Regions from separate parts of the Streptomyces sp. NBC_00341 genome, predicted to be linked through region 1. Evidence: riboswitches for the same ligand, from Rfam matches in the RefSeq annotation. Region 1 holds a riboswitch; the other holds the start of a gene.

Region 1 (4,621 bases):
ATAGCGGACGGTGGCGATGAACTCGCCGCCCACCGTGACGGCGAGTCCCACCCGGTCGACGTAGTCGTGATGGGTGAAGCGGTGGACGTCCTTGGCGGAGAGCCGGGGGTAGGGAGCGAAGAAGCGGTAGTACTTCGACTCGTCGGAGACCTGCTCGTAGAAGCTGACCAGCCGTTCGGCATCGTCCGTGGTGATCGGCCTGATCCGGGCGGTGCCGCCGTCGCGGAGCACCACGTCCGCCTCCCAGTGGCCGGGGTAGGCGTGATGCGGACTCTGCTCCACAGAGGGCTCCATGGGCAAAGCCTACGGCTCTGCCAGCGGTCGCGTGGGGGTCGGGGCCGGGGCAGTCTTGGGGTGGCCGGCCGACGGCGGAAGCGGTCCGCGGACGGGCCGCGGGTCGGCCGGAGCATCGCGCACTGCATGAGAGACTGGTCTAGACAACCATTGATTCGTGAAGGGCAGAACCATGGCTGAGCGCCGCGTCAACGTCGGTTGGGCCGAGGGCCTGCACGCCCGCCCCGCATCCATCTTCGTCCGTGCCGCCACGGCCTCCGGCGTCCCCGTGACCATCGCCAAGGCCGACGGCAACCCGGTGAACGCCGCGTCCATGCTCGCGGTGCTCGGGCTCGGCGCCCAGGGCGGCGAGGAGATCATCCTCGCGTCCGAGGCCGACAACGCAGAGGCCGCTCTGGACCGTCTGTCCAAGCTGGTCGCCGAGGGGCTCGACGAGCTCCCGGAGACCGTCTGATCCAGCGGTCACGACCGCCTGGAATTCCTGCGCAGGAGCCGCGGCACCCCCGACCGGGAGCCGCGGCTTTTGCGTTCGCACGAGAATGCCGCCCGACCCATATGGTCCGGCCGCGGAAATGATTCAGGACGGCGAGCAGAACAACAAAATGGGCCGGCCCTGGAATGCCTCGACGAATAGCTGCTTCTTGTATACGGCGTAATTGTTAATGACGGCCGCCCTGGGTGTTTACGGCATGTTGCGAAGTCCTCACCCGGGCGGCCCGGGGTACGGCCGGCGCAGCAGGGCGGCCGGGGCGGCGCAGCCGGTGCGCGCCGGTGGCCCGCTCGGCGTGCTGGGCGGCGAGCACCCTCGCCCGTTCCGCGTCACCGCGTGCCACGGCGTCCACGATGGCCCCGTACTCGGCCCAGGAATCGGCGGGACGGGCCGGCGGGTCGACCGCGTACATCCAGGCGATCTTGTGCCGGAGCTGGGTGAGCAGTGCGATCAGGCCGGGGCTGCCGGAGGCCTGGGCGAGGGTCTCGTGGAACCAGCCGCCCAGTGAGCGCAGATCCTCGCCCTCGCCCCGGCGGGCCCGCTCCTGGCCCAGCCTGACCAGGCCGCGCAACACCTTGAGATGGGCGTCGGTGCGGCGCTGGGCGGCACGGGCCGCACCGAGCGGCTCCAGCAGCATCCGGACCTCGAGCAGGTCGGCCGCCTCCTGCTCGTCGGGCTCGGCGACGCAGGCCCCGGCATGCCTGCGGGTGACCACGAAACCCTCGGACTCCAGGGTGCGCAGCGCTTCACGCACCGGGACGCGGGAAACCCCGTAACGGCGTGCGAGCACCTCCTCGGTGAGTCGGCTGCCGCGTTCGAAGACACCGGAGACGATGTCGTCACGGATTGCCGTGCATACCGAATGCGCCGGAATGCGCATGTCCGAACCTCCGCCTTAATCCCCGCGAAACGCGGCCGATCGACGCCTGTCCTGTGACTCTATTGCAATGCGGACGCATTTCCGATGCCGGGCGTAAATTCATGAATATCTTTTGGTCGCGGACGGGTTCGGGAAGGGGGGCCGCACCACGGCCCGGCGGCCGGGTACGACTGAAGGCCCCGGCGCATCGCCGGGGCCTTCGGTGAGGTGCTTCGCGTCGGTCAGACGGTGACGCCGTGCGCGCGCAGATACGCGACCGGGTCCATGTCGGAGCCGTACGACGGGGTGGTGCGGGCCTCGAAGTGGAGGTGCGGTCCGGTGGCGTTGCCGGTGGCGCCGGAGAGGCCGATCCGCTGCCCCTGGCCGACGCTCTGGCCGACGGAGACGCCGATCGAGGAGAGGTGGCCGTACTGGGTGTACGTGCCGTCCGTCATCCGGAGCACGATGTTGTTGCCGTACGCGCCGCCCCAGCCGGCCTCGACGACCGTACCGGCGCCGACGGCGACGACGGAACTGCCGGACGCCGCGTGGAAGTCGATGCCGGAGTGGCTGCCGGAGGACCACAGGGAGCCGCTGGACTTGTAGCCGGTGCTCACGTAGGAACCCGCGACGGGCAGCTGGAAGGTGCCGAGCCGGGCGCGCTCGGCGGAGCGGGCGGCGCGCGCCTCGCTCTCGCGGGCCTCCTTGGCCTTGGCGGCGGCCTTGGCCTTCTTGGCCTTCGCCTCGGCCTTCTTCTTCGCGTCGGCTTCGGCCTTGGCCTTCGCCTTGGCGACGGCGTCGGCCTGGTGCCGCTGTGCGTCCGCCTGGGCGTCGATCCGGTCGGCCAGGTCGCCCTCGATGGTGATGATCTGGGAGAGACCGGTATCGGCGGCGGGGGCCTCGGTGTCCGCGGCGAGCGCCGGGGAGGCCAGCGAGCCGATGACGCCGGTGGTCGCCAGGGTCGCGATGCCGACGGCCTTCGCGCCTCGGCGCGTCAGACGGCTCGGGGCACGGTGCTTCCCCGTGGCACGGGTGAACGCCATGAAGTGGCTGGTCCTTTCCTTCCTTCTCGCCTACCGGGTTAGCTGACGGGTTCGGAGCAGGAAGGTCTCCTACGGAGTCCCGAACCTCGTCGAGGCATGGGCATCCGATTCACCCCAGGGACTGCGTGGGTCCCCGGCTCCCCGGGCTCGCGCCTGACGGGGACTCGGCGATGGCTGCCCGGTACGTCGCGGATGCGGCATACGAGTGACGGACAGCCGGGCCGACGCTAAGCGGGGGCACTTCCCCGCACCAAACGGACAGGCGGTTTTGTAGCGCATCCCACAGGGCAGACAGGCAACCTCTCCACCAAAGCGGACAAAAAGGGAGGCCCTGGCGGCAGACGACCCGCCAGGGCCTCGCTCCCGCCCCGCTGTCGGGGGCGGTGGCAGGTCAGCCGGTGACGACCGAGACCTCTCCGATGCCGAGAGCCGTGACGGGCTCCTTGATCTGTGCGGCGTCCCCGACGAGGACCGTGACCAGCCGGTCCTCCGGGAAGGCGTTGACCACGGCCGCCGTCGCCTCCACCGTGCCGGTCTCGGCGAGGCGCGCGTACAGCTGCGCCTGGTAGTCGTCCGCGAGGTGCTGCTCGACCTGGTCCGCGAGGGTGCCCGCGACGGAGGCGGCCGTCTCGAACTTCAGCGGTGCCACGCCCACGAGGTTCTGCACGGCCGTCTCGCGCTCGGCGTCCGTCAGGCCCTCCGCGGCCAGGGTCCGCAGCACCTTCCACAGGTCTTCCAGCGCCGGGCCGGTGGACTCGGTGTCAACCGATCCGCTGATGGCGAGCATCGCGGCGCCGGTCGCCCCCGAGGCGGAGTCCGGGGCCGAGGAGCGCAGCACCTGGGCGAAGGCGCGTACGCCGTAGGTGTAGCCCTTCTCCTCACGCAGCACCCGGTCGAGCCGGGAGGTCAGCGTGCCGCCCAGGCAGTACGTGCCGAGTACCTGGGCCGGCCAGACGCTGTCGTGCCGGTCGGCGCCGATCCGGCCGATCAGCAGCTGGGTCTGCACCGCTCCGGGGCGGTCCACGATGACCACGCGGCCGGTGTCGTCGGCGGTGATCGGCGGGACCGGACGGGACGCGGCGGTGTTGCCCGACCAGTCGCCCAGGGTGTCGGAGAGCAGGGCGTCCAGGTCGATGCCGGTGAGGTCACCGACGACCACGGCGGTCGCGGTGGACGGGCGGACGTGGGCGTCGTAGAAGGCGCGCACGGCCGCGGAGTCGATCCGCTCGACGGTCTTCTCGGTGCCCTGGCGCGGGCGCGACATACGGGCCGTGGCCGGGAAGAGCTCCTTGGAGAGCTGCTTGGCCGCGCGCCGGGCCGGGTTCGCCTGCTCGTGCGGGATCTCGTCGAGCCGGTTGTTCACCAGCCGCTCGATCTCACTGTCGGCGAAGGCCGGGGCCCGCAGGGCCTCCGCGACCAGGCCGAGCGCCTTGGCCAGCCGGGAGGCGGGCACCTCCAGGGAGACCCGGACACCGGGGTGGTCGGCGTGGGCGTCCAGGGTGGCGCCGCACCGCTCCAGCTCGGCGGCGAACTCCTCCGCGCTGTGCTTGTCGGTGCCCTCCGAAAGGGCGCGCGACATGATCGTGGCCACCCCGTCCAGACCCTCGGGTTCGGCGTCGAGCGGGGCTTCGAGGAAGACCTCTACGGCGACGACCTGCTGGCCGGGACGGTGGCAGCGCAGCACCGTGAGGCCGTTGGGCAGGGCACCGCGCTCGGGCGCGGGGAAGGCCCAGGGCCTGGCCGTGCCGGGGGCGGGCTGCGGGTGGTACTCCATCGAAACTCCAGTCACGGCAGCGTCGCTCACTTGTCCGCCCCTTCGTGCGCGTCGGTGTCGTCGGCGGCGTCGGTCTCCGCCTCGTCTGCGGGCTCCGCGGACTCGACCGGCTCGTAGACCAGCACCGCCCGGTTGTCGGGCCGCAGCTGGGCCCTGGCGGC
Region 2 (4,621 bases), 2.0 Mb from region 1:
GGGGTGCCGGTCGGCGCCGCGAAGTCGAGGCCCGTGTGGTAGCCGGAGGACCACATCGAACCGGCCTCGCCGAAGGTCGAGGTGATCGTGTACGAGGAGGTGGGGATGGCGTAGCTGGCGGCGAGCTTGGCGAGCCGTACCGCCTCCGCCTTCTTCTTCGCCTCTTCCGCGGCCTTCTTCTTGGCGGCGGCGACCTTGGCCTCCGCGGCGTCCTGCTGCTTCTTCGCCTCTGCGGCGGCCTTCTCCTCCGCGGCCTTCTCCTCGGCCGCCCTGGCCTCGGCGTCGGCGGAGTCCTGCTGCTGCTCGGCCTGCTGGAGGATGCGGGCGCGGAGCGCCTCGCCCGCGTCCGTCGTGCCCTGCTCGGCCTCTGTGGTGGTGATGCCGGCCGTCGTCAGCGGGGCGGTGGCGGCCGCGACCTCGGTCTTCTCCGCCTCGGACTCACCCGAGAACAACGCGCCTACGCCAGGAAGGGACTTGGCCTCGGGAAGTTTGTCCGAGATGGCGTCGGGAAGAGAGATAGACACGGGCGGCTTGCTCTGGGCGGAGGCCATGCCACCCGCGCCGACGGCCGCGATGACACCGACGCCGAGAACGGTGGAGCTGCGGGCGAGCCCGTTGCGCTGCTTGGCGACGCGGTGCTTGCCGCGCACGGGGCGGATGGACTCCTCCGTGGGGTTCCATTCCTCCCACGCCCGGTCGGATTCGGGCTCGTCGGCGCGGAGGCCGCTGCCGAAGTCGCTCCCGAACCCGCCGCCCCGCTCGGTTCCGTAAACGGTTCCGTAGTCGGCCCCGTGATCGGTTCCGTAAGCGGTTCCGTGGTTGGCGCCATAAGCGGCACCGGGCCCGGTTCCGAAGTCGTTTCCGTGTTCGGGTGCGAACCGGGAGGGGGCTTCGGGGGCAGGCTTGTTGGACGCCACTGGGGCGCGCTCCTTTCCTTCCTTCTCGCCTACCGGGTTAGCTGACGGGTTCGGAGCAGGAAGGTCTCCTACGGGTTCCTCCGCCTCTCAACGAGACAGAGATGCCCGATTCACCCCATGTAGGTGGTTCCCCGGTTCCCTTGCGGAATTCGGCGCTCGCGCACGGTGCCGCCACTGGGCGGCGGCTGGGACAACCGCGCTGCGTTATCGAACGTTAATAGACACACGGGCCCGATTCCAAGCCGTTCCAACTGATCGTTCCGATCCTTGGCCTGGACTTTACGGGACACAACCGGGTGGAATCGGGCGAGTTGATCGCCCCTCAATCGTCAGCCGTTTTCTGACGTTGCGTCAAATGTTATGCGGAGGGGTTCCTTACGGTTACGCACGGTGGCATCGGCCGCACCTCTCCCCCACATCCGCCCACGCCCTCCCCCACATCCATCCGCGTTCTCCCGCGTTTGGCCCCTCGCCTTCACCCGGATCCGCCGTCCAGGCCCACGATCTTCACGGTCGTACGCCGGTCCGGCTGCCCCTCGGTCGGGCGCACGACCGCGACCAGGGCCATGTCGTCGGTCGTCACCCCACCGGTGTGCAGCCGGACGTCATCGGTCAGCGCCGACAGCAGCTCCTCCGGCCCCTGGAAGATCCGTCCGCGCAGCCGCTCGGCGGGGTCGTAGAACACCCCGTCGGCGTCGCGGGCCTCGGAGAGGCCGTCCGTATAGAGGAGCAGCGTCGACCCGGCGGGCAGCTCCCACTCGTCGGCGCGGTCCGGCCACACGCCCAGATCCATCCCGAGGGGCAGCGCGGGCAGCGTGGGCCGCAGCTGCTCCAGCGCCCCGTCCGAGTGCAGCAGCAGCGGTTCGGGATGGCCGCGGTTGACGACGCGCACCCGGCCGGAGCCCTGCGGGATCTCCGCCAGCGCGGCGGTGACGAACCCCTCCACCGCGTCGAGCCCGCCGCGCCTGCTCGATTCCCGCGCCAGCGCACGCTCGAGGCGCTGGGCCACCCCCTCCAGTGACCGCTCCTGCTCCGCGGCCTCCCGGAACGCCCCGATGATCACCGCCACCGCCTCCACCGCGTCCAGGCCCTTGCCGCGCACGTCCCCGACGACCAGCCGCACCCCGTACGGGGTGTCCGTGACCGAGAACAGGTCACCGCCGACGAACTCGTCCGCCTGCGCCGCCTCGTACCGCGCGGCCACGTACAGCCCGCCGATCCGGTCGGACGGCGTCGGCAGCACCGCGCGCATGGCGGTCGCCGCGATGACCCGGGCGGAGGCCAGTTGCTCGTTGCTGCGCCGTACGACCCCGTTGATGAAGACCGCGAGGACCGAGACGGTGAGGACGGTGAGCAGCTCGATGAACGGCACGACCCGGATCAGCGTTCCGCTGTGGAGCCGCAGCGCGGCCACGCACAGCAGCGCACCGGCCCCGACCCGGATCGTGCCGGCCCGCGAGAAGAACGGTGCGGCGATCAGCGGGGCCGCGGCGAACAGGGGAACAGCGGTGAAGGCGGGCGGAGTGAAGAAGTCGAACAGCAGCCCGCCGATGAGCATCACCCCGGGCAGTACCCGGACGAACCGGCGGTTGCGGACCTCGTAGGTGCGCGTCCCCCGCCGCTGCTCCCGCTTCCCCACCTTTGCTCTCCTGCCCGGTGCGCTCAGGGCCGCGGACGGTACCGCGCACCACTCCCAGACTTCCCGGAGCACGGTCGCGGGGCGAGTGCTCGACGGCCAATGGGATGACGCGCGCGGCGCGGCTCGTACGGAAACGAATCAGACCCGGCACGCGCTATGCGTGCCGGGTCTGATTCTTCAGTAGCGGGGACAGGATTTGAACCTGCGACCTCTGGGTTATGAGCCCAGCGAGCTACCGAGCTGCTCCACCCCGCGTCGGTAAACACAACTCTACGGCATGTTCGACGCACTCATGACCACCCCGCGCATCTCGCCGGCCACTCCGCACTCCTCACCGGCCGGACTGTCGCTCACCGACCGCGCCGGAAGCCTCAACGTGGTGAAATCGAGAAGGTGTTGCGGGGAACCCGTGTTCTGCCGCAAGGTATCTGCTGCATCCCCCGGACCGGTGGGCTGCCCGTGCGAGCAGGCCCCCGGAGCGCGCGTTTCGTCGTGCCCGCAGGCTGCTCCCGGTCTCTCATCGCAGCCTGTCTGGAGGGCCTCCGCCGATGACCGCACCGCTCACGCCCGTCCCTGCCTCCCCTTCCGCCCCTGCGGCCACTCCGGCATCACCGCTGCGCGGTGCCGTCATCAGTGGCGTGATCGGCGGAGTGATCGGGGCGGTGATGAGCGCGGGAGTGAACTACGCGATCATCGGAATGCCGGACAGCGAATCCGTCAACGCGGTCAACCACGCGGTATCCGGCCTGGTCAGCGGCTTCCTCGCAGGTTTCATAGGAATCCTCGCGCACCACCGCAAGGTCTCCTCGACCGCACGCGCGGAGGCGGCGACGACGGCGACAGCTGCCGCGCTCTCGACGTCAACGACTGCCACACCTGCCGAGCCTGTCGGGACGGCCGACGCAACCGACGCGGCCGAGGCAGCTGTACCTGCCTCTGCCGCCGGCTCCGCCTCCGTACTGGAGAAGTAGCCCGCCGCGTCACTCCGCGCCGGTGATGCGGGGCGTCCGGTCCTGGCCCCGGTCCTGCCCCTGGTCCTCGTTCCCGGTCCGGTTTCCCGTATCGCCGCGGTCCGGGCCCGCCCCCGCCTCCGTACCGCGCTGGAGCGACTGAAGGATCGCCAGCCCCTGGCCGACGACGCCCGCCGCCATCTCGTTGACGCCCTCGGTGCCGTTGAGGACGGTGAGGCTGGCGCCCGACATCCCACGGGCGGCGGCATCGGCCAGCGCCGGCAGGTTCTCCACGATGCGGTTGGCCGCGATGAGCTCCTGGTTGCCCTCCCGCAGCGACACGGCGCGGGCCGTATTGGCGTCCGCCTGGGCCTGGGCGAGGGTCCGTTCGGCGTAGGCGCTGCCGTCCGCCTGGAACTTCACCTGGTCACGGGCGGCCTCGGCCAGCGTGCGCTGCCGGTAGGCCTCGGCGTCCGCCGGGCGCCCGACCTCCGCCTCCAGGCGCTGGGCGGCCAGTCCCGCCTGGCGCTGCGCCAGCGCGGTCTGCTCGTCGATGACCTCGTGCGAGGCCCTGGCCTGCGCGAGCGGCCCGGCCTGGGCGGCACGGGCGTTGTACTGCTCCGTCTCCGCGAGGAACCCGGCCCTCTTGATCGCGGTGTCCCGCTCGTACTCGGCCTTGAGCGCGGAGGCCTGCTGCTCGCGTTCCGCTGCCTCCTGATCGGCCTTGGCGCGGGCGATCCGGGCCTGTCCGGCGACGGCGGCGGCGTGCGGGGCGGCCAGGTTGTCGATGTACCCGGTGGCATCGTCGATCTCCTGGATCTGGAGGGCGTCCACGACGATGCCGAGCTTCTCCATCTCACCGTGGCTGCCGGCGATGACCTCCTGGGAGACCCGGCTGCGTTCCCGGATGATCTGTTCCACGGTCAGTCCGCCCACGATGGAACGCAGGTGCCCGGCGAAGATCCGGCCGACGAGCTCCTCCATCTGGTTCTGCTCGGACAGGAAGCGCCGCGCGGCGTTGGCGATGGACACCGCGTCGTCACCGACCTTGAAGACGGAGACGGCCCGGACCGTGAGGCGGATGCCCTGCTGGGTGACGCAGTCCTCGGTGATCT

Evidence for each region. A riboswitch is a leader RNA that binds a small molecule or an ion and turns the genes downstream of it on or off. The one in region 1 is predicted to bind cyclic di-AMP.
Region 2: another riboswitch for cyclic di-AMP. It lies ahead of OG892_RS21420 (M23 family metallopeptidase); the one in region 1 lies ahead of OG892_RS30560 (M23 family metallopeptidase).

The regions. Positions count from the first base shown of each region.
Region 1 is NZ_CP108002.1:6,784,554-6,789,174, reverse strand. It holds gene OG892_RS30575 (GNAT family N-acetyltransferase) at 1-294, opposite strand, end outside; gene OG892_RS30570 (HPr family phosphocarrier protein) at 467-748, shown strand; gene OG892_RS30565 (GntR family transcriptional regulator) at 954-1,664, opposite strand; gene OG892_RS30560 (M23 family metallopeptidase) at 1,886-2,686, opposite strand; cyclic di-AMP (ydaO/yuaA leader) riboswitch at 2,699-2,866, opposite strand; gene OG892_RS30555 (pitrilysin family protein) at 3,078-4,460, opposite strand; gene OG892_RS30550 (pitrilysin family protein) at 4,487-4,621, opposite strand, start outside.
Region 2 is NZ_CP108002.1:4,773,029-4,777,649, reverse strand. It holds gene OG892_RS21420 (M23 family metallopeptidase) at 1-917, opposite strand, end outside; cyclic di-AMP (ydaO/yuaA leader) riboswitch at 929-1,082, opposite strand; gene OG892_RS21415 (PP2C family protein-serine/threonine phosphatase) at 1,393-2,556, opposite strand; tRNA gene OG892_RS21410 (tRNA-Met) at 2,738-2,811, opposite strand; gene OG892_RS21405 (hypothetical protein) at 3,105-3,527, shown strand; gene OG892_RS21400 (flotillin family protein) at 3,537-4,621, opposite strand, start outside.